DNA from 3 places in the Streptomyces sp. NPDC041135 genome. Region 1 is predicted to be linked to each of the others. Evidence: riboswitches for the same ligand, from Rfam matches in the RefSeq annotation. Region 1 holds a riboswitch; each other region holds the start of a gene.
What was found. Region 1 has a riboswitch for cobalamin ahead of ACZ6CZ_RS24975 (ribonucleoside-diphosphate reductase subunit alpha). Riboswitches for the same ligand answer to the same signal wherever they lie in the genome.
Positions count from the first base shown of each region.

Region 2: another riboswitch for cobalamin. It lies ahead of nicT (Nickel transporter NicT); the one in region 1 lies ahead of ACZ6CZ_RS24975 (ribonucleoside-diphosphate reductase subunit alpha).
Region 3: another riboswitch for cobalamin. It lies ahead of ACZ6CZ_RS27930 (cobalamin biosynthesis protein); the one in region 1 lies ahead of ACZ6CZ_RS24975 (ribonucleoside-diphosphate reductase subunit alpha).

Region 1 is NZ_JBVIYZ010000011.1:196,011-203,390, reverse strand. Features, by position in the region: gene ACZ6CZ_RS24995 (bifunctional albaflavenone monooxygenase/terpene synthase) at 1-271, shown strand, start outside; gene ACZ6CZ_RS24990 (GlxA family transcriptional regulator) at 305-1,270, opposite strand; gene ACZ6CZ_RS24985 (hypothetical protein) at 1,364-1,648, shown strand; gene ACZ6CZ_RS24980 (ribonucleotide-diphosphate reductase subunit beta) at 1,662-2,618, opposite strand; gene ACZ6CZ_RS24975 (ribonucleoside-diphosphate reductase subunit alpha) at 2,675-5,050, opposite strand; cobalamin riboswitch at 5,173-5,296, opposite strand; gene mctP (monocarboxylate uptake permease MctP) at 5,475-7,103, opposite strand; gene ACZ6CZ_RS24965 (DUF3311 domain-containing protein) at 7,100-7,363, opposite strand.
Region 2 is NZ_JBVIYZ010000014.1:110,703-118,082, forward strand. Features, by position in the region: gene ACZ6CZ_RS27405 (glycoside hydrolase family 13 protein) at 1-220, opposite strand, end outside; gene ACZ6CZ_RS27410 (LAETG motif-containing sortase-dependent surface protein) at 570-1,511, shown strand; gene ACZ6CZ_RS27415 (ArsR/SmtB family transcription factor) at 1,622-1,981, opposite strand; cobalamin riboswitch at 2,063-2,267, shown strand; gene nicT (Nickel transporter NicT) at 2,296-3,378, shown strand; gene ACZ6CZ_RS27425 (nucleoside hydrolase) at 3,430-4,395, opposite strand; gene ACZ6CZ_RS27430 (hypothetical protein) at 4,603-5,385, shown strand; gene ACZ6CZ_RS27435 (GAF and ANTAR domain-containing protein) at 5,433-6,143, opposite strand; gene ACZ6CZ_RS27440 (Ig-like domain repeat protein) at 6,422-7,380, shown strand, end outside.
Region 3 is NZ_JBVIYZ010000015.1:82,823-90,202, forward strand. Features, by position in the region: gene cobN (cobaltochelatase subunit CobN) at 1-1,150, opposite strand, end outside; gene ACZ6CZ_RS27925 (cobyric acid synthase) at 1,147-2,679, opposite strand; gene ACZ6CZ_RS27930 (cobalamin biosynthesis protein) at 2,676-3,620, opposite strand; cobalamin riboswitch at 3,732-3,873, opposite strand; gene ACZ6CZ_RS27935 (hypothetical protein) at 4,057-4,284, opposite strand; gene ACZ6CZ_RS27940 (inorganic phosphate transporter) at 4,331-5,635, opposite strand; gene ACZ6CZ_RS27945 (class II aldolase/adducin family protein) at 5,912-6,631, shown strand; gene ACZ6CZ_RS27950 (alpha/beta hydrolase) at 6,891-7,380, shown strand, end outside.

The DNA of each region.
Region 1 (7,380 bases):
CGCGCGCTCCTACTCCGGGCACCTCGACTTCGACCCCGACCGCTGGCTGCCGGAGCGCGTCAAGGAAGTGCCGAAGCACGCCATGAGCCCGTTCAGCACCGGCAACCGCAAGTGCCCCAGCGACCACTTCTCCATGGCCCAGCTGTCCCTGATCACCGCGGCGGTCTCGGCGAAGTACCGGTTCGAGCGGGCCGGCGACTGCGACGACGGCACCCGGGTGGGCATCACGCTGCGGCCGAACCGGCTGCTGCTGACGCCCGTGCCGTGGTGAGGTGAGCGCGGCCCGCCACCGCCCGGCGCGCGCTCAGGCGGCCTCCGGACCGCGGAACGCGCGCCGGTAGGCGTTCGGGGTGGTGCCCAGCGCCCGGACGAACTGGTGGCGCAGCGCGGCCGCCGTACCGAAGCCCGCGCGCCAGGCGATCGCGTCCATGGTCTCGTCCGTGCCCTCCAGCAACCGCTGGGCCAGCAGCACCCGCTGGCGCAGCAGCCAGCGGTAGGGAGTGGTGCCGGTCTCCTGCTGGAAGCGGCGGGCGAAGGTGCGCGGAGCCATGTGGGCGCGGGCGGCAAGCTGCTCGACGGTGACCTCCTGGTCGAGGTGCTCCTCCATCCACACCAGCACCTCGCCGACCGTGTCGCAGGGCGACCTGGGCAGCGGCCGCTCGATGTACTGCGCCTGCCCGCCGTCCCGGTGCGGCGGTACGACCATCCGCCGGGCGATCTTGTTGGCGACCTCGGGGCCCTGCTCCTTGCGCACGATGTGCAGGCACGCGTCGATCCCGGCGGCGGTGCCCGCCGAGGTGATCACCGGGTCCTCGTCGACGTAGAGCACGTCCGGCTCGACGACCGCCCGGGGGAAGCGCCGGGCCAGCTCGTCGGCGTGCCGCCAGTGCACGGCGCAGCGCCGGCCCTCGAGCAGCCCGGCCGCGCCGAGCAGGAAGACGCCCGAGCAGACGCTGAGCACCCGGGTGCCGCGCCCGGTGGCCCGGCGCAGGGCGTCCAGCAGCGCGGGCGGGTAGGACCGGGCCGCGTAGGAGCTGCCGGCCGGTACGGCGATCAGGTCGGCCTCCTCCAGCCGCTCCAGGCCGAACGGTGTCGACATGCTCAGGCCGGCGACCGGGGTGCTCAGCTGCGGTCCCTCCGCCGACACCACGGCGAAGTCGTACACCGGCAGCCCCTCGTCGCTGCGGTCGATCCCGAAGACCTCGCAGACCACGCCCAGTTCGAAGGGGTGCACGCCGTTCAGCAGGACCGCGGCGACGTTTTTCAGCATGCTGCCAGTGTGCCCCGGAAGTGGCAGTAATTCGAGGGGGTGCGGCAGTACTGCCACTGCCGGTAAGGAGTGTCCGGCGTGAGACTGGTGTGCATGAACGGAAACCAGATCGAAGGCCTGATCGGAATGCTCGCCGTGCTGGGGATCCTGGTCCTCATGACCCTGCCCTCGGTGATCGGCATTGTGCGCGACCGGCGCGTCGACCGGGAGCTGCGGGCGGCGCGTGACGCCGAGGCCGCCCGGACGGACCGGGCGGCCGGGAACCCCGCCCCCGGCGGGCCGGGCAGGCCCGGCGCCGCCACCCGGCCCGCCGCGCCCGCGGCACCCGCCGCGTGCGGCGCGTCCCGCGGTCACCGCGGCCTGACCCGTCCCGTCTGAGACCGGCCGTCGCTCAGAAGTCCTCGTCCAGGTCGACGGTGCCCTCCACCGCCACCTGGTACGCCGAGGGACGCCGCTCGAAGAAGTTGGTCAGCTCCTGGACGCCCTGCAGCTCCATAAAGGAGAAGGGGTTCTCCGAGCCGTACACCGGGGCGAAGCCGAGCCGCGTGAGGCGCTGGTCGGCCACGCACTCCAGGTACTGGCGCATGGAGTCGGTGTTCATGCCCGGGAGGCCGTCACCGCACAGGTCGCGCGCGAACTGCAGCTCGGCCTCGACGGCCTCCCGCAGCATGTCGGTGACCTGCTCCCGCAGGGCGTCGTCGAAGAGGTCCGGCTCCTCCTTGCGGACGGTGTCGACCACGTCGAAGGCGAACGACATGTGCATCGTCTCGTCGCGGAACACCCAGTTGGTGCCGGTCGCCAGGCCGTGCAGCAGACCCCGGCTGCGGAACCAGTAGACGTACGCGAAGGCCCCGTAGAAGAACAGGCCCTCGATGCACGCGGCGAAGCAGATCAGGTTCAGCAGGAAGCGGCGGCGGTCGGAGCGGGTCTCCAGGCGGTCCAGCTTCTCCACCGAGTCCATCCACCGGAAGCAGAACGCCGCCTTCTCCCGGATGGAGGGGATGTTCTCCACGGCCGCGAAGGCGGCGTTGCGGTCCTCCGGGTCGGGCAGGTAGGTGTCCAGCAGCGTCAGGTAGAACTGGACGTGGACGGCCTCCTCGAACAGCTGGCGGCTCAGGTACAGCCGCGCCTCGGGGGAGTTGATGTGCTTGTAGAGCGTCAGCACCAGGTTGTTGGCCACGATCGAGTCGCCCGTCGCGAAGAACGCGACCAGACGGCCGATCAGGTGCTGCTCGGCCGGCGTGAGCTTCGCGAGGTCGGTCACGTCCGAGTGGAGGTCGACCTCCTCCACGGTCCAGGTGTTCTTGATCGCGTCCCGGTAGCGCTCGTAGAAGTCCGGGTAGCGCATGGGGCGCAGGGTGAGCTCGAAGCCCGGGTCGAGCAGTCGGCTGTCACGGTCGGTCGTCACTGGCAGGCCTCGCAGGACTCGGGGTTCTCCAGGGAGCAGGCGACGGCGTCGGGGTCGGCGGCCTGCTGGGCGGGGACGGTGGCCTCGGGCCGGGCCTGGGCGCGGGCGGCGCGCGCGATGCGGGTGGCCGGCCGCGAGCGCAGGTAGTACGTCGTCTTCAGGCCCGACTTCCAGGCGTAGGCGTACATCGAGGAGAGCTTGCCGATGGTCGGCGTCTCCAGGAACAGGTTCAGGGACTGCGCCTGGTCCAGGTACGGGGTGCGGGCGGCGGCCATGTCGATGAGCCCGCGCTGCGGGATCTCCCACGCCGTGCGGTACAGCTCCCTGACGTCCGCCGGGATCCAGGTGAAGCCCTGCACCGAGCCGGCGGAGTCCCGCAGCGCCTCCCGGGTGCGCGCGTCCCAGACGCCGAGCCGCTTCAGGTCCTCCACCAGGTAGGTGTTGACCTGGAGGAACTCGCCGGAGAGGGTCTCGCGCTTGAAGAGGTTCGACACCTGGGGCTCGATGCACTCGTACACGCCCGCGATGGAGGCGATGGTGGCCGTCGGCGCGATGGCCAGCAGCAGCGAGTTGCGCAGGCCGACCGACGCGATCCGCTCGCGCAGCGCCGCCCAGCGCTCCGGCCAGGCCGGCTCGGTCCCGTAGTGGTCGGGGTGCAGCACGCCCCGCGCCGTACGGGTCTTCTGCCAGGCCGGCAGCGGGCCGTTGCGCTCGGCGAGGTCGGCGGACGCCTCGTAGGCGGCGAGCATGATCCGCTCGGCGATCCGCGTCGACAGGGCGCGCGCCCCGGCCGAGTCGAAGGGCAGGCGCAGCTTGAAGAAGACGTCCTGAAGGCCCATGGCGCCCAGGCCCACCGGCCGCCAGCGGGCGTTGGAGCGGCCCGCCTGCTCGGTCGGGTAGAAGTTGATGTCGACGACGCGGTCGAGGAAGGTGACGGCGGTGCGCACGGTGGCGTCCAGCCGCTCCCAGTCGATGTCACCGGCCGCCGCGTCCACGAAGGCGCCGAGGTTGACCGAACCCAGGTTGCAGACCGCGGTCTCCCCGTCGTCCGTGACCTCCAGGATCTCCGTGCAGAGGTTGGAGGAGTGGACGACGTGCCCGGGCTCGGCCGTCTGGTTGGCGGTGCGGTTGGCGGCGTCCTTGAAGGTCATCCAGCCGTTGCCGGTCTGCGCGAGGGTGCGCATCATGCGGCCGTACAGCTCACGCGCGGGCAGCGTTCTGCGCGCCAGGCCCGCGGCCTCCGCGGCGCGGTAGGCGGCGTCGAACTCCTCGCCCCACAGGTCCACCAGCTGCGGCACGTCCGCCGGGGAGAACAGCGACCAGGTGCCGTCGGCGTCGACCCGGCGCATGAACTCGTCCGGGACCCAGTGCGCGAGGTTGAGGTTGTGCGTGCGGCGGGCGTCCTCGCCGGTGTTGTCGCGCAGCTCCAGGAACTCCTCGATGTCGGAGTGCCAGGTCTCCAGGTAGACCGCGGCCGCGCCCTTGCGCCGGCCGCCCTGGTTCACGGCGGCCACCGAGGCGTCCAGGGTCTTCAGGAACGGCACGATGCCGTTGGAGTGCCCGTTGGTGCCCCGGATCAGCGAACCGCGTGAACGGATGCGGGAGTAGGACAGGCCGATGCCGCCGGCGTGCTTGGAGAGCCGGGCGACCTGGTGGTAGCGGTCGTAGATGGAGTCCAGCTCGTCCAGCGGGGAGTCGAGGAGGTAGCAGGACGACATCTGGGGGTGCCGGGTGCCGGAGTTGAACAGGGTGGGGGAGGACGGCAGGTAGTCCAGCCGGCTCATCAGCCGGTAGAGCGCGGCCACTTCGTCGAGCGCCCGCACGGTGTCGTCCTCGGCAAGTCCGGCGGCGACGCGCAGCAGGAAGTGCTGGGGCGTCTCGATCACCTTGCGGGTGATCGGGTGCCGCAGCAGGTAGCGGCTGTGCAGGGTGCGCAGGCCGAAGTAGCCGAAGCGGTCGTCGGCGCCGGTGTCGACGAGCGCGTCGAGGCGGGCCGCGTGCAGGCGGACGAAGGCCGCGGTGCGGTCGGCGATGAGCCCCTCGCGGTGGCCGGTGGCGACCGACGCGGTGAAGGACGTCACGCCCTGGGAGGCGGCCTCGGCGCGGACGGTGAGGGTCAGCAGGCGGGCGGCCAGCCGCGAGTAGGCGGGGTCCTCGGAGATGAGGCCGGCGGCGGCCTCCGTGGCCAGCTCGCGCAGTTCCGCCTCGTCGGCCGCCGCTGACCGCCCCCGCAGCGCGGCGGCGGCGACCCGGCCGGGGTCGGCGTCGGGCAGGTCGGCGGTCAGCTCGGTCAGGGTCCGCAGCAGCGCGGCACCGGGACCGTCGGTCTCCGGCACGCTGACTGAGGCCGGATCTGCTGGCGCGATGGTCACGTGGGGGCTCTCCCTCGCTCGGCACGGGGCCTCGCGGGGCAGGGGATGGCACACGGGCGCAGGCGGCGCCGCGTCCACCTGCCCACTCCACGAGGCCCGGACGTCTCGGCACCCGGACCGGACGGCCGGGCGCGCTGCCGGCAGGTCCTCGGACTGACCAGGCGTGCGGACGCACGCGTGTACACCGTTGCGGGACAGTTCCGGATTCGCACCGGATTCCCCTGCGGCGACAGCGAGCATGAGCATACATCTGGTGCCGGGTTCGGCGAGCACCCCCATATGTTGTGTCGCGCGGTGCCGGAGCGTCATGTCATGACAAACGGGCCGCCGTTGCGCGGTGCGCACGGCGGCCCGTCGGGAACCGTTCAGCGGCGGCCGGTCCGCGGCCGCCGCGTAAGCGGGCGGCCGGCCCGTCCGGGCCCGCTCAGTGGGCGCTGTCCGCGGTCGCCGGCGGCAGCTCCACCTGGACGCCCGGGTCGCCCGCGTCCGCGGTGTAGTCGGCGGGACTGGTCTGGTCGAGGCCCTCGGGGGCCTTGAACGCCCGCAGGGCGAAGGTCAGCACGACGGTGACGGCCACGTTGAGCACGAACGCGGTCAGGCCGATGTAGCCGATCTCCCCGATGCCGGGGATCTCCTTCGCCGAGCCGCCGAAGTGCTTCTGGGTCGGCGAGGCGACACCGTACGCGGCGACCGTGCCGTAGATCATGCCCACCGCCCAGCCCGCGAGCAGCGCCCAGCGGTGGAACCACCGGGTGAACAGGCCGCCGACCAGGGCGGGGAAGGTCTGCAGGATCCAGATGCCGCCGAGCAGCTGGAAGTTGATGGCGACGGTCTTGTCCATGGTCAGCACGAAGACCAGCGCGCCGACCTTCACCAGCAGCGACACGATCTTGGAGACCCGGGTCTCCTCCTTCGCCGTGGCGTCCGGCTTGATGAAGTCCTTGTAGATGTTGCGGGTGAAGAGGTTCGCGGCCGCGATCGACATGATCGCCGCCGGCACCAGCGCGCCGATGCCGATCGCCGCGAAGGCCACGCCCGCGAACCAGTCCGGGAACATGTCCTCGAACAGCTGCGGGATCGCCAGCTGGCCGTTGGTGACCTTCACCCCGGCCGCGATCGCCATGAAGCCCAGCAGCGCCAGCAGGCCGAGCATCAGGGAGTACAGCGGCAGGATCGTGGTGTTGCGGCGGATCACCTCACGGCTGCGCGAGGACAGCGTCGCGGTGATCGAGTGCGGGTACATGAACAGCGCGAGCGCCGAGCCCAGCGCCAGCGTGGCATACGTCCACTGCCCTGCCTCGGCCGGGACCAGGGCGCCGCGCGGCTTCCCGGTCGCCGGGTTGACCTGCGCGAAGGCGTGGCCCGCCTTGGCGAAGACGTCGTCGAAGCCGCCGAGCTTGATCGGGATGTAGATGATCGCCACCGCGATGACGATGTAGATCAGCGCGTCCTTCACGAACGCGATCAGCGCGGGGGCGCGCAGGCCCGAGGAGTAGGTGTAGGCGGCCAGCACGCCGAAGGCGATCAGCAGGGGCAGGTCCTTGACGAACCAGTTGCTGCTCGCGCTGCCGCCGACGCCCATCACGTCCAGCACGGCCTGGATGCCGACGAGCTGGAGCGCGATGTACGGCATGGTCGCGAGGATGCCGGTGACCGCCACCGCGAGCGACAGGCCCTTGGAGCCGAAGCGGCCGCGGACGAAGTCCGAGGTCGTCACGTACCCGTGCTTGTGCGACACCGACCACAGCCGCGGCAGGAAGGTGAAGATCAGCGGGTAGACCAGGATCGTGTACGGCACCGCGAAGAAGCCGGAGGCGCCCGCCGCGTAGATCGCCGCGGGAACGGCGACGAAGGTGTACGCCGTGTACAGGTCGCCGCCGAGCAGGAACCAGGTGATCCAGGTGCCGAAGGACCGTCCGCCCAGGCCCCATTCGTCGAGCGAGTGCTCGTCGTCGGCCCGGCGCCAGCGCGCGGCCAGGAAGCCCAGGACCGTGACGGCCAGGAAGAAGAAGATGAAGACGCCGAGCGCGACGCCGTTCACGCCGTCCTTCACCGCGACGCACCTCCCCGGACCGCGTCGCGGGAGCGCTGGTCACGGCGCCACAGCTGGTGCGCGGTGACGGTCAGCGCGGTGGAGACGAGCACCCACAGCATCTGGTACCAGTAGAAGAACGGGATGCCGATGAACGCCGGGTCGGTCTTCGCGTAGGAGCCCACCCACAGCATCGCCGCGAACGGCGCGGCGAGACAGAGGGCGATGACCACGCGGACCGGTGTGACCACCGGTTGTCTCACTTCAGGCGCATCTGACATGACACACGCTCCGTCCC
Region 2 (7,380 bases), on a different contig from region 1:
GGTCGGCGACGTCGTAGCCGCCGTCGGCGAGTTCGGAGGGGTAGAACGGGCTCAGCCACAGGGCGTCGACCCCGAGGGCGGCGAGGTGGCCGAGGCGGCGGGTGATGCCCTTGAGGTCGCCGAGTCCGTCGCCGTCGGCGTCGGCGAAGCTGCGGGGGTAGATCTGGTAGATGACGGCCTGGCGCCACCAGTCGGGGTTCCTGGACGAGAGGTCTGCCACGCGGGTTCCCTTCGAGAGAGCGACAGTAGTGACTCTGTCCACATTGCCCGGAAAGGGAACCTTCGAGTGGTGCCGACTGGTGCGGACCGATGCGGAGCGGAACGTTCCCTGTGTGCTGACATGGTGACGACTCTTCGAAGTCTCCTTGCGTTTCCGCAGGTTGACAGGTATCGCCGGGGCGCATGACCATGACCGGAGCCTGTGGCTGATGTGGCCGATGTGACCAATGAGCCCAGCGCTCCGCCATGTCTTCTGAGCCTTCCTAGCCTTCCTCGGCTCTCCCGCGCTCTGCCGCGCTCCGCCGCGCTCCGCGTGAGCTGCTGAGCTTCTGTTTCTAGATGGGATGCCCATGTCCATAGCCAGACCTGTCACCGCGCGCCGCCTGCTGGGGGCCGGCGCCGCCTCCCTCGCCCTCTGCGCCGCCTCCGTCGCCGGCGCCTCCGGCGCCTGGGCCCACGGCACGCCCGGCGGTGAGGGCTGGAAGGCCGGCGGCACCTACAAGCCGGGCACGGGTGCGGGCACGGAGACGGGCACCGACCGCTGCCAGTTCTCCCTGGACGGCACCAGCTTCTTCGACTCGGTGAAGGTCGACGACCAGAGCCTGCGGCCCTCCGCGGACGGCAAGGTGCACATCACCGTGCGCGCCGCCGGTGACGCGGCCACCTGCACCGCCTCCCTCGCCTCCTACCTCGCCCACGGCTCCTCCTTCGCCACCTCCGGCGAGCAGGTGTTCGTGGACTTCGACACCGTGACGGTCAAGCCGGGCGCGACCGACACCCTCGACATCGCGGTGCCGGACGCGGGCTGCTTCGCGCAGATCGACCTCTACCGCGGCGCGGTGAGGTTCGACGGCAAGACGGACGCCGGTGACGGTTTCGAGCACGGCGACCTGCCGGCCGGCCCGGACCACGCGGTCATCAAGGACAAGCTGATCGCGGCCTGGAACGGCGGCACCAAGGACTGCACGGCCGCCGAGTCGCAGTCCCCGACGCCGGCGCCGGCGCCGAGCGACTCCGCGTCCGGCTCCGCCACCCCGTCCGCCCCGGCGACGCAGAGCACCACCCCGGCACCCACCACCACCGAGTCCGGCGCCGCCTCAGCGACCCCGACCGCGGCCCCGGCCACCTCGGAGTCCGGCGCGGCCCCGGCCACCGGCGGCGACGACGGTGACCTCGCCGAGACCGGCGGCGGCGGCGACACCGGCGTCATCGCCGGCGGCGCGGCGGTCCTGCTGGTGGGCGGCGCCGCGATCGTCATGACCACCCGGCGCCGCCGTACGGCCCAGCGCTGACGACGGACGGGCGGACGGTGAGGCGGTGACACCGGCGGACCGGTGAGTCACCTCGGTGGACCGGGGGGTCACATAGGTGGACCGGTAAGTCACACAGGTGGACCGGTGGGTCAGGCGGTGTCCGCCGCGCAGTGTGCGAGCAGCGCCCGCACGTCCCGGTCGATCACCCGGTACCGCACCACCCGCCCCTCCTTCTCGCCCTCCACGACCCCCGCCGCCCGCAGCAGCCGCAAGGCCTGCGAGACGGCGGGGTCGTTCATTCCGGTGGCGATCGCCAGGTCGGACACCGCCAGCGGACCCGTGCGGTGCAGGGCGAGCAGCAGCGCCAGCCGCTTGGGGTCGGCGAGCAGGGAGAACCGGTCGGACCAGGCGCGCAGATGACCCGGCTCGCCGATCGCGGCGATGGCGTCGCACACCCGGTGGCCGTCGATGGAACGACGGTCCGCGCGGTCGGCAGGCACGAGATGCATGTCCTCATCCTCGCAGGCCTCCCGATTGTGATCTTCCATACCTGCGCACATGTGCAGCTATGCAGGGAACGGCCCTCCCCCCTACGGTGGACGGGCCGTGGTGCTCGGGAAGTCGGTGACGGTCCGTCAAGGACCCATGCCGACGCGGCCCTCGCCACTGTGAAGGGGGAAGTCCCCGTCCCGTCCGGCAGCCGCCGGGCCACTGGCCGGTCGTCCGGCTGGGAAGGCAGGGACGGCGGGCGTACGACCCCCAAGCCAGGAGACCGGCCACGGCAGCTCACGAAGTGATCCACGAGGTGCTGGAGCGTGACCGTATGACCGACCCTGCCGTTTTCCGCTGGCGCCGTGAGGACACCGTCCGCACGGCGGGCCTGCTGGCCGCCATCGCCGCCCTGCACGTCGCCGCCTTCGGCATCCTGTTCCTGCTCGTCGCCCCCGGCCACTACCGGGTCGGCAGCGAGACGTTCGGCATCGGGCTCGGTGTCACCGCCTACACGCTCGGCATGCGGCACGCCTTCGACGCCGACCACATCGCCGCGATCGACAACACCACCCGCAAGCTGATGGCCGACGGCAAGCGGCCGGTCTCGGTCGGCTTCTGGTTCGCGCTCGGCCACTCCAGCGTGGTCGTGCTCCTCGCCTCGCTGATCGCGGGCGGCACACAGCTCGCCGGCCGGATCACCAGCGAGGACTCCACCACCCACCAGGTGCTCGGCTTCCTGGGCACGACCGTCTCCGGCACCTTCCTCTACCTCATCGCCGTCCTCAACGTCGTGGCGCTGGCCGGCATCCTGAGGGTCTTCCGGTCCATGCGGGCGGGGACGTACGACGAACGGGAACTCGAACAGCACCTGGACTCGCGGGGGTTCATGAACCGCGTCCTGGGCCGGCTGACCAAGTCCGTCTCCCGGCCGGGCCAGATGTACCCGCTGGGCTTCCTCTTCGGGCTGGGCTTCGACACCGCGACCGAGGTGACCCTGATGGTGATGGCGGGCTCCGGCGCCGCGGCCGGGCTGCCCTGGTACGCGATCCTGTGCCTGCCGCTGCTGTTCGCCGCCGGGATGAGCCTGTTCGACACCCTGGACGGCACCTTCATGAACTTCGCCTACCAGTGGGCGTTCTCCAACCCCGTCCGCAAGGTCTTCTACAACCTCACCATCACCGGGCTGTCCATCGCCGTCGCCCTCTTCATCGGCACCATCGAGCTGGTCGGCGTCCTGCACGACAAGCTCGACCTGAGCGACGCCGTCACCGGCTGGATAGCCGGCCTGAACCTGGACAGCGTGGGATACGTCATCGTGGCCCTGTTCGTGGTGGTGTGGGCGGCGGCCATCGGCTACTGGAAGGTGGCCAAGGTCGAACAGCGCTGGACGGTACGGGCGGCGGAGGCCGACTAGGGTCGCTCGTGCGGATCAGGCCGGACGGGCCGTCCGCAGCCCGCCTGCGGCTCAGCGCGTGACCGTCTCCAGGTAGAGCCGGACGTAACGGTCCGCGTCGACCTCCAGCGCCACGTCCACCAGCGGCCGGGCGCGGGCCCCGCCGTGGATCTCGGACTCGCCGGGGCGGGGCCGGAGGTCGACGATCGTCTGGCCCCGGGCCGGTCCCGGCGCCAGGCAGACCTCGACGGGCAGCGGCCGGGTGACCAGCCCCGCGGGGTCGGCCACCGCGCAGACCGCGCCCGCGTCGCCGAGACCGCCCGCCTCCTCGGCCTCGGCCGGGCCGCCCTGGGTGGTCGGCCGGTGCGCGAGCAGGTCGCCGGCCAGCCGGGTGCCGGGGTCGTCGCCGGCCCGCAGCCGGTGGACGTCGGGGCCGGGGACGACGACCCGCATGAAGACGTCGAGGCCGTACATCGTGATCGGCACCCCGGCGGTGAGCAGGATCGCCGCCGCCTCGGGGTCGTGCCAGACGTTGAACTCGGCCACCGGGGTGGCGTTCCCGCCGGCGACCGCACCGCCCATGAACACGATCCGCTCGATGTTGCGGGTCACCTCGGGGTGGGTGCGCAGCAGCAGCGCGATGTTGGTCAGCGGCGCGGTCGGGATCAGGGTGACCGGGCGGGGCGAGGCGAGGATCTCGCGGCGCAGCAGGCTCACCGCGTCCTCGGCCACGGGCGCCCTCAGCGGCGCGGGCAGGCCCAGGTCGCCCATGCCGTCGGAGCCGTGCACGTGCCGGGCGGAGCGGGGCGGTTCGAGCAGCGGCCGCCCGGCGCCCCGGGCCACCGGGACGTCCGGCGCGCCCGCCCGCTCCAGCACGGTCAGGGTGTTGCGGACCACGCCGTCCACGTCGGTGTTCCCGGCCACGCAGGTCACCGCGCGCAGGTCCAGGCCCGGGTGGCGCACGGCGAACAGCAGGGCCAGGGCGTCGTCGACACCGGTGTCGCAGTCGATGATCACGGGGATGGGCTGACCGGTCACGGCGGGCTCCTTCCGTCACGATCGACATTAGGTCGTGTCCGCGAGGTCCCGCCCGACTCGTGCCTCCCGCGGGCTCACCCGGACGGCCCGGAGCGCTGGTGGCCGGGGCGGGCCGGTGGTGCCGTGGGAGCACGCACCGCACCGTCCGTCGGCCCCGGCCCACCGCGCGCCGCCCGTCCGGTCCCGGCACCCCTTGGAGGCTCCCCCATGTCCCTCCCCCCGGCCCGCCTCCTCACCGCCGCCGGTCTCGCGGCGGCCGCGCTGCTCGCCGTACCGGGCTGCACGGGGGCCCCGCGGCCCGCCGCGCGGCAGGCGGCCGCCTCGCCCACCGGCGCGCCGCGCGCCGCGGACCCCGTGGCGGTCCCCGCGCTCACCGCGGACCAGGCGCGGGCCGCGCTGATCACCGACGCCGACCTGGGCGTGCCGTGGACGCCCGCCGACGGGACGGCGACCTGGCGGGACGGGCTGCTGAAGGCGACCACGGCCGTCCCGGACTGCCAGCGCCTGCTGGACGCCCTGTACGCCGACGAACTGCTCGGCGGCCCCTCCGCCGGCCAGGCGGTGACCGTGCTCGACGACGGTGACGACGTGGCCCAGCTGCGCTACCAGGTCTCCGCCCGGCGCCCCGCCGACGTGGACCGCACCCTGGGCTGGCTGCGCACGCTGCCGCGGACCTGCGCGCGATTCACGGCGGCCACCACCGCGGCCGGCACCCAGTACGTGGAGGTCACCGGCGCCGAGCTGCCCGCCCTCGGGGACGCCCGGGGGGCGCTGCGGGTCACCCTGACCAGCGAGGGCGGCGGGAACGACGGCGACACGGCACCGCTCACCCTGACCGTGGACGTGGCCGCCGTCCGACTCGGCGACGACACGATCGTGCTCACCGACGGCGCCCTCGGCACGCCGCCCATGGACGCCCTGCGACTGGCGCTGGAGACCGGCGCCCGGCGGCTGGCCGAGGTCCGCGAACAGGGCCGGGTCCAGGCCTGACGACGCTGACGGCGCAGGCCTGACGGCGGCCCCGGCGCCGCTGCGCCTCAGTCGCGGTCGATCCGCCGGCGGCGGCTGACCACCTCGTGGGCCACGTCCAGCGCCGTCCGGTCGCGGGCGAAGGCGTACCCGCGCAGCCGGGCCAGCGCCTCCGCCGAGCCGACGCCCAGCTGCGCCATGATCATGCCGATGGCCTGGTGGATCTCGTCGTGCCCGGTGGTCAGGCCGTTCAGCCAGGAGGAACCGGGCCGGGTCACGTCCTCGTCGTCGCCGTCCGCGCCGGGCAGCGCCATCAGGGCCACCGTCAGCACGCCCGCGACCAGCCGCGCGGTACTCAGGTCCGGCCCGCTCAGCTCGCCGGGCACGGCGCCGTACAGGTCGAGGGTGCCGACGCAGACGGCGTCGTTGCCGAGCGGCAGCGAGTACACCGCCCGGACGCCGGCCTCCACCGCCTGCTGGGCGAACACCGGCCAGCGCAGCAGGTCCGGGCCCGAGGTGAGATCGCGGGCGAGCACGGGCGCGACCGTCTCGACGGCGTGCACACAAGGGCCCTCGCCCAGCGTGGCCTGCATCTCGGCCATGCCGGCGGCCGCCGGGTCGCTCGCGCCGACCTGCACGGGCAGCCCCTCGCTGAACAGCGACACGCTCGCCCCGCGCACCGGCAGCAGCTCGGTCACCAGGGTGCACAGCCGGGCGGGCACGTCCGCGGGCGCCGCGTCCCGCAGCCGTTCGGCGATGGTCTCGGCGACCCGCAGCACACCCGTCGCCTCCTTCGCTTCGGCGCAGCAGTAGGGAGCCTCCGGGCGGCGTCCCCACCCGGGGGCCTCCCGACTACCCGGGGTGAGGGGGGCAAAACCGCGGCGGCGGCCCGGGGAACCCTGGGTCCCCCGCGCTTTTGTCAGTGGCATGACCTAGTGTTCGCCGCCTAGGCTCCTCATGCGCCACCTGGCTCACGGGACACGCACGTCGCTGCGGTGTCCGGGGCGCCTCACTCTTCCTTTCGCTTTCGTTCCGGGGGGTTCGAATCAGCGTGCGTATGCGCACTCTCACGGCTGCCACCACCCTGGCGGTCGTCTTCAGCTCGGCGGCCCTGGCCGCCGCTCCGGCCTTCGCCGACTCCAGCAGGACCCTGCCCGTGACGCGGAGCGGTGACATCGTCGTCGACGGCGTCCACCGGCAGGTCTTCATCAGTGACCCGACCAACGGCAAGATCGTCGTCACGGACTACTCGGGCACCGTCGTCACCCAGCTCGCCACCAACCTGTCCGGTGTGACGGGCCTGGAGCTGTCCGCCGACTCCGGCACCCTCTACGCGGCCGTGCGGGACCTCGACGCGGTCGCCGTCATCGACACCGCGACCGACACCGAGACCGGCCGCTACGCGGTCGGCGACAAGCCGCTGAGCGTCGCCCTGGCGGGCGGCCGGCTCTGGTTCGGCTACGGCGGCGACGCCGAGGGCAACCTCGGTTCCGTCGACCTGACCGGCGAGCAGCACGAGGTCACCCTCGACCAGGACGGCGACTGGTACTCCGCCCCCGTGCTGGACGCCGCGCCGGGCTCCGGCACGCTGGTGGCGGGCGCACTCGGGCAGAGCCCGGCCGTGCTGGCCTCCTACGACGTCTCCTCGGGCACCGCGCAGAAGCTGGCGAGCACCCGCGAGGCGGGCGACAACCTCGGCGACCTCCAGGTCACCCCCGACGGCAAGGACGTCGTGGTGGCCAGCGGGGCGCCCTACTACCACCAGGTGTTCAAGACCGCCGACCTCGACGAGGACGGCAAGTACGTCAGCACCGCCTACCCCAACTCCGTCGCCATCGCGGCCGACGGCACGGTCGCCGGGGGCAGCTTCGCCTGGTACGACCCGGACGTGTACGTCTTCCGGCCGGGCAGCAGCGAGGCCGTACGCACCTACGACTTCCCCAACACCGGGCACAGCTCCGGCTCGGACACCCTGGCCCCGGGCGGTCTGGCCTGGGCGCCCGACGGCAGCCGGCT
Region 3 (7,380 bases), on a different contig from region 1:
GGATCAGCTCGTCGCCGCCCGCCGGGTACTCGGTCAGGGAGTACCCGGCCTCCCGCAGCGCGTCCAGCACCCGTACCGCCGAGGCGGGCGTGTCCAGTCCCACGGCGTTGCCGACCCGGGAGTGCTTGGTCGGGTAGGCGGTGAAGACGAGCGCGAGCTTCTTCTCGGCGTTCGGCTTGTGCCGCAGCCGGGCGTGGCGTACGGCGATGCCGGCGACCCGCGCGGCCCGCTCGGGGTCGGCGACGTACACGGGGACGTCGTCCGGCCCCTGCTCCTTGAAGGAGAACGGCACGGTGATCAGCCGTCCGTCGAACTCCGGGATGGCGACCTGCATGGCCGCGTCCATCGGGGAGAGGGCGGCGTCCGACTCCGCCCAGGCGGCCCGGGACGAGGTGAGGCACAGCCCTTGCAGCACCGGCACGTCCAGGTCGGCCAGCGCACCGATGTCCCACGCCTCCTCGTCCCCGCCCGCCGACGCCTGCGAGGCGTGCGTGCCGCCCGCGGCCAGCACGGTGGCGACCAGGGCGTCGGCGCGGCCGAGGATGTCGTACAGCCCGGTGTCCGCGCCGCGCAGCGAACCGCAGTACACCGGCAGGGCGTTGGCGCCGCGCGCCTCGATCGCGTCGCACAGGGTGTCCACGAAGGCGGTGTTGCCGCTGAGTTCGTGGGCCCGGTAGAAGAGCACGCCGACGGTGGGGCGGCCCTCGACGGCGGGCCGGTCGCCGTGCACGCCGAACTCGGGCATCTTCTGCGGCTCGACGAACCCCTCACCCGTCAGCAGCACGGTGTCCGACAGGAACCGGGCCAGCTCGGTCAGGTTCTCCGGGCCGCCCTCGACCAGGTACCGCAGCGCCTCCGCGACGACGCCGGCCGGCGCCGACGACTCGGCCATCAGCTCGGCGTCCGGGACGCTCTCGCCGCCCAGGAGGACGGTCGGGACGCCGGAGGCCCTCAGCCGGGCCAGCCCGTCCTCCCAGGCCCGCTTCCCGCCGAGCAGCCGTACGACGGCGATGCCGGCGCCCTCCAGGAGGGCGGGCAGCTCCTGTGCCACGTCCACCCGGGTCGGGTTGGCGATGCGGTAGGAGGCGCCGGAGGCCCGGGCCGCCAGCAGATCCGTGTCGGCGGTGGACAACAACAACACTGTGCTCATGCGGGCGCTCCCGGTGGAATGAAAGGCAGTCCTTGCGGCGCGCCCGACTCGATGAGCCGCCAGAGCGCGTCGGTGTCCGCGTGCTGTTCGATCAGGTCGCCGAGCCGGTCCAGCTGCTCCTCGCGCAGCGCGGCGAAGGAGGTGTCCGGGGCCGGCACGAACCGGCGGCCCGCGGCGGCCGCCACCTCGCGCAGGAAGGCGCGCCGGAAGCCGTCCGACTCCAGCGATCCGTGCCAGTGCGTGCCCCAGGTCTGCCCGACGCGGCAGCCGTCGAGGGGGTGTCCGCCGGCGTCGCGCAGGAACGCCTCGCCGCCGCCGACCTCGGCGACCCCGTGGTGGATCTCGTACCCCTCGACCCGCTCGCCGAGGGCTTCGCCCACGGGCCGGGTGAGGGTCTTCTCGCGGGCGAACCGCACCCGCACGGGCAGGATGCCGAGCCCTTCGACGTGACCCTGGCGGCTCTCCACGTCGTCCTCGATGTGCTCGCCGAGGATCTGGAAGCCCCCGCAGACGCCGAGTACGGGCCGTCCTTCGGCGGCCCGGCGCGCGACGGCCGCCGCGAGCCCCCGCTCCCGCAGCCACTTCAGGGCCCGTACGGTCCCCCGGGTGCCGGGGATGACGACGAGGTCGGCGTCGGCCAGCTCCTCCGGCCGGTCCACGAACCGCACCACGACGCCCGGTTCGGCGGCCAGCGCGTCGACGTCGGTGAAGTTGGACATCAGCGGGATCGCGCAGACGGCGACCCGCAGCACGTCCTCACCGACGGGCGGGGCGGTGCTGGACTCCCGGACGGTCCCGCGCAGGGAGACCCGCAGCCCGTCCTCCTCGTCGATCCCGAGGCCGTGCCGGAAGGGCAGCACGCCGTAGGTGCGCCGTCCGGTGAGCCCGTGCAGCATGTCCAGCCCCGGCTCCAGCAGCGACACGTCACCGCGGAACTTGTTGACCAGGAAGCCGGCGACCAGCTCCTGGTCCTCGGGGGAGAGCAGCGCGACGGTGCCGAAGAAGGAGGCGAAGACGCCGCCGCGGTCGATGTCGCCGACCACGAGCACGGGCAGCCGGGCGCCCCGCGCGATCCCCATGTTCACGATGTCGGTGCGCCGCAGATTGATCTCCGAGGGCGAACCGGCCCCCTCGCAGATCACCGCGTCGTAGGTGCCGCGCAGCTCGGCGAGGCAGTCCAGCACGGTGCCCAGCAGCCGCTGCTGGCGCCCGCCGTGGTAGCCGCGGGCGCTCAGCTCGCCCACCGGCCTGCCCAGCAGCACCACTTGGCTGCTCTGTTCGCCACCGGGCTTGAGCAGCACGGGATTCATCCGCGCGGTCGGCTCGATGCGGCAGGCCTGGGCCTGCATGGCCTGCGCCCGGCCGATCTCCGCGCCCTCCCGCGTGACGAAGGAGTTCAGCGACATGTTCTGCGCCTTGAACGGCGCGACCTTCACGCCCTGCCGCACCAGCCACCGGCAGATCCCGGCCGTCACGACGCTCTTGCCGGCGTCGGAGGTGGTGCCGGCGACCAGGAGCCCGCCGCTCATCCGCACCGTCCTTTCCCGAGGAGGCGCGCGGCGGCCGTGACGCCGAGCGCGAGCAGCTGGACACGGCGCGAGAGCCGCACGGCCCGGTCGACGTCGGTGACCCGGACGGCGCGTCCGGCGTCCCCGTTGAGCACGGGCCGGTGTTCGACGCGCCCGGCGTAGGAGAGCGTGCCGCCCAGCCGCACCCCGAGCGCTCCCGCGAACGAGGCCTCCACGGGGCCCGCGTTGGGGCTGGGGTGGCGGTGCGCGTCGGCCTTCCAGGCCCGCAGCGCGCCGCGCGGGTCGGGCCCGGCGAGGGCGGCGAGGGCGGCGGTCAGCCGGGCCCCGGGCCATCCGGCGAGGTCGTCGAGGCGGGCGGAGGCCCAGCCGTAGCGCCGGTAGCGGGGCGAGCGGTGCCCGACCATCGCGTCGAGCGTGTTCACCGCGCGGAAGCCCAGCAGCCCCGGCACTCCGGCGGCGGCGCCCCACACCAGGGCGCCCACGACGGCGTCGGAGGTGTTCTCGGCGACGGACTCCACGACCGCCCGGGCGATCCCGTCGGCGTCCAGGGTCTGCGGGTCGCGGCCGCACAGGTGCGGCAGCCGGGCCCGCGCGGCGGCCAGGTCGCCCGCCTCCAGGGCGCGTCCGACGGCCCGGGCCTCCCGGGCGAGCGAGGTGCCGCCGACGACGGCCCAGGTGGCGGCGCCGGTCAGGGCGACGGAGGCGGCGGGGGAGCGGCGTACGGCGCGTTCGGCCAGCACACCGAGGGCGACGGCGCCACCGGCGCACACGGCGGTGTGCAGCACGCCCCGGCCGCGGTGGTCGCGCCACAGCACCCGTTCCACGGCGCCGGCCGCCCGTCCGAACACGGCGACCGGATGCCCGCGGCGGGGGTCGCCGAGGAGCAGGTCACCGAGGAGGCCGGCGGCGGCGCCGTACGCGAAGACGCGATCGGCACCCATCGGCTCAGCCGGCCGTGGGGTCGGGTACGGCGGGGAGCGCGGGCCTGGTGCTGAGCCTCGATCGGCAGCCGAGCATGCGGTGTGTGTCCTCACTCAGGGTGTCCACGCCCTGGTTCGACGAGACCGGCGGCGAGAGTTCCTGGCTCCCGGGGTGTACTACCCCGGTGACAGTGGCGGGACCGCGCCGGAATCGCACCGGCTTCCTCTTCTGCCGCCGTAGTGGCCCCGGCAGTCCACCACGCCCCCGGAACGGCCGTCAACTTGCCGTTGACCTGCGGGAGGAGAGTGTGCTCAGGCCCACACCCCCGGCCGACCGCCCGTCAGGTCCCGCCCGCCGCACACGGCATGCGAAAGGCTCCTCCCCGGCCCCGGCTGAGCGGAACCGGCGGGAGGAGCCCGTCGGACGGCGGCCGGCCCGGTGGCCGGCCACCCGGGATCAGGCCTTGGCCATGATCAGGAAGATGCCGTACGCCACCGCCGCCGCGCAGGCGGTGAAGCACACGTAGGAGCCGGTCACGGCGAGGACGGCGGAGTCGCCCCGGGCCGCGGCCCGCTCACGGCGGGAGAGGCCGGCGACGCCGAGGGTGAACAGGGCCACCAGGGCCACGGTGACCACGAGGCTGACGCCGAAGACGGAGCCGAGGGCTGCCCAGTCGATCTGCATATCGGTGCTGCTTTCTGGTCACCGGGTCGGTGACCGGGTGCTCGGGTCAGACGGTGGCGGCCGGCGGGACGGCCGGTTCGGCGCCGACCGCCACGGGGGCGGCGGTGACCGCGCCGGCCGGGACGGGGGCGGCCGGGACGGAGAGGGCCGGGACCGGGGCGGCGATGGTGGCCGTCAGGTCCGCGGTGACGGGGCCGGCGGGCGGCGGGGCCACGGCGGCGATGGCGGTGGTCACCACACCGGCGGGCTCGTCGGCGCCCAGGACGTTGGAGGCGTCCACGACCTCCCGGCGGGACAGCTTCCAGATCGCGGCACCGGAGGCCACCAGGAAGACGGCGACGGTGGCGGTGCCCCAGTCGCCCAGGTCCGTCACGGACTCGGCGAGCGCGCCGACCAGCGCGGCCGCCGGGAGCGTCAGCACCCAGGCGACGCACATGCGGGTGGCCGTGGACCAGTGGACCACGCCGCCCTTGCGGCCGAGACCGGCGCCCATCACCGAACCGGAGACGGAGTGCGTGGTCGACAGGGAGAAGCCCAGGTGGGCGGAGGCCAGGATGACGGTCGCGGCGCTGGTCTGGGCGGCGAAGCCCTGCTGCGGCTGGAGGTCGGTCAGGCCTTTGCCCATGGTGCGGATGATGCGCCAGCCGCCGAGGTAGGTGCCGAGCGCGATGGCGAGGCCCGCGGAGAGGATCACCCAGGTGGGAGGGTTGGAGCCCGGGTCGACCGCGCCGCCCGCGATCAGCGCGAGGGTGATGATGCCCATGGTCTTCTGCGCGTCGTTGGTGCCGTGCGCGAGGGAGACCAGGCCGGCGGAGGCGATCTGGCCGGCGCGGTAGCCCTTGCGGGTCGCCTCGCCCTCGGCGCCGCGGCTGAGCGCGTAGGAGAACCGGGTGGCGAACATCGCCGCGACGCCCGCCACCACCGGGGCGGCCACGGCCGGGATCAGGACCTTGGTGACCAGCACGTCACCGTGGACCGCGCCGAGGCCGGCCGAGGCGACGGTGGCGCCGATCAGACCGCCCATCAGGGCGTGCGAGGAGCTGGAGGGCAGACCCACCAGCCAGGTGACCAGGTTCCAGAGGATCGCGCCGACCAGGGCGGCGAAGATGACCTCGGGACGGATGCCCGTCTCGTCGACGAGCCCCTTGGAGATCGTGTTGGCGACCTCCACGGAGAGGAAAGCGCCCACAAGGTTCAATGCGGCGGACATGGCCACCGCGACCTTGGGCTTGAGGGCACCGGTCGAGATGGTGGTGGCCATCGCGTTGGCGGTGTCGTGGAAACCGTTCGTGAAATCGAACGCGAGTGCGGTCACTACCACAATCGCGAGGATCAGCGAGAAGCTTTCCATGTACCCAGGCAATCGTTCAGAGGTCGTTGGCGCGACGAACGTAAGCACCCCGGGTGAACGGAAGGTGAACTGGGCCAGGCATACCGGTGTCACAAATCCGGGGTCCGCGCTCCGCCACGCCCGGCGGCCCGTGTGGCGTCCGGGCTCCGCCCCCGCGCGGACCCCGCCGGCCGGTCCCGGGAGCCGTGGAAGAGATTCCGGTCACCCCGCGGGCGCCCGCCGCCGTCGCCCCGCCGGGAGGCCGGTCCGCCCGGCGCGGACTGGCAGGATCGCCGTATGGCCGAACAGCGGTGGGGACAGCGGGAAGCGGGCGACGGCCCGGAGGACACACCGGTCGCGGGACCGGGCGACGACGGGAGGACGGCCCGCGCGTGGGAGGCGCTGGTCGCCACCGCCCGCCGCACCGTCGCCGACGGACTGGTCGTCGGCACCTCGGGCAACGTCTCCGTACGCGTCGGGGACACCGTGCTGGTCACCCCCTCCGGCGTGCCCTACGACCGGCTCACCCCGGACGACATCACCGGCGTCGGCCTCGACGGCCGGCAGGTCCTCGGCACCCTGGTCCCGACCAGCGAGCTGCCCCTGCACCTCGCCGTCTACCGCGCCACCGGCGCCGGGGCCGTCGTGCACACCCACGCCGTGCACGCCACGGCCGTCTCCACCCTGGTCGGCGAACTGCCCGCGGTGCACTACGTGACCGGGACCCTCGGCGGACCCGTCCGGGTCGCCCCCTACGCCACCTACGGCACCGAGGAACTGGCCGCCCGCGTGGTGCGCGCCCTCGACGGCCGCTCCGGCTGCCTGATGCAGAACCACGGCACCCTCACCTACGGCGCCGGCCTCGACCAGGCCTACGACCGCACCGCCCAGCTGGAGTGGATGTGCCGGCTGTGGCTGACGGCCTCCTCCGTGCCCGGCCTGACCCCGTCCCTGCTGTCGGAGGCACAACTCGCCGAAGCGGGGGAACGCCTTAAGGGGTACGGCCAACGGAGGTGACCCGATGCACGGCAGCCACGCGCCCCGCCGACCCCAGTCCCGCACGCCCCGCTTCCCCCGCCCCCAGCTCCCCTTCCCCCTCTTCCGGCCCCTTCCCCGCTTCGCAGGCTCCCGGCGCCCGCCGTGGGCGCCGTGGACCGCGGCGGCCTCGTCGGCGTTCCGGGCCACCTGGGCGTCCCGGTCGCCGGCGGCCGGGCGGACGTCACCCCGTGCGCCCTTCCCGCTGGCCGGTGCCGGACCGCGCCCGGACACTGGAGGCGTGCGCACTGCCAGAGCGACCGCCGCCGCGGTCACCGCGGTCCTGGCCGCCGGCGCGGCCTCGGTGGCCGCCGGACGGCTCGCCAGCGACGCCGCGCTGAAGGCCCCCGCCGGCCGCCCCCTGCCCACCGAACCCCGGCTCACCGTGCACGGCACGGCCGCCGGACAGATCACCCTGACCCGCGACCTGGCCTCCCTGCGCCCGGGCACCTACGGCCTCACCGGTCACGGCTCGCACGCCGTCGTCGGCCCCGTCGTGGAGGGCGCCGCCCCCACCGCCGACACCGTCGTACGCCGCCTCGACCGCGTCACCCGCGGCACCCCGCACGCCGGCGACCGCGTCCGGCTCACCCCGAACGTGCACACCGGCGACCCCGGCACCGCCCTCGGCCTCGACCACTCCGACGTCGAGGTGCCCGGCGAACTCGGCGCGCTGCCCGCCTGGTACGTGCCCGGCTACCGCGACATGTGGGTCATCACCGTGCACGGCC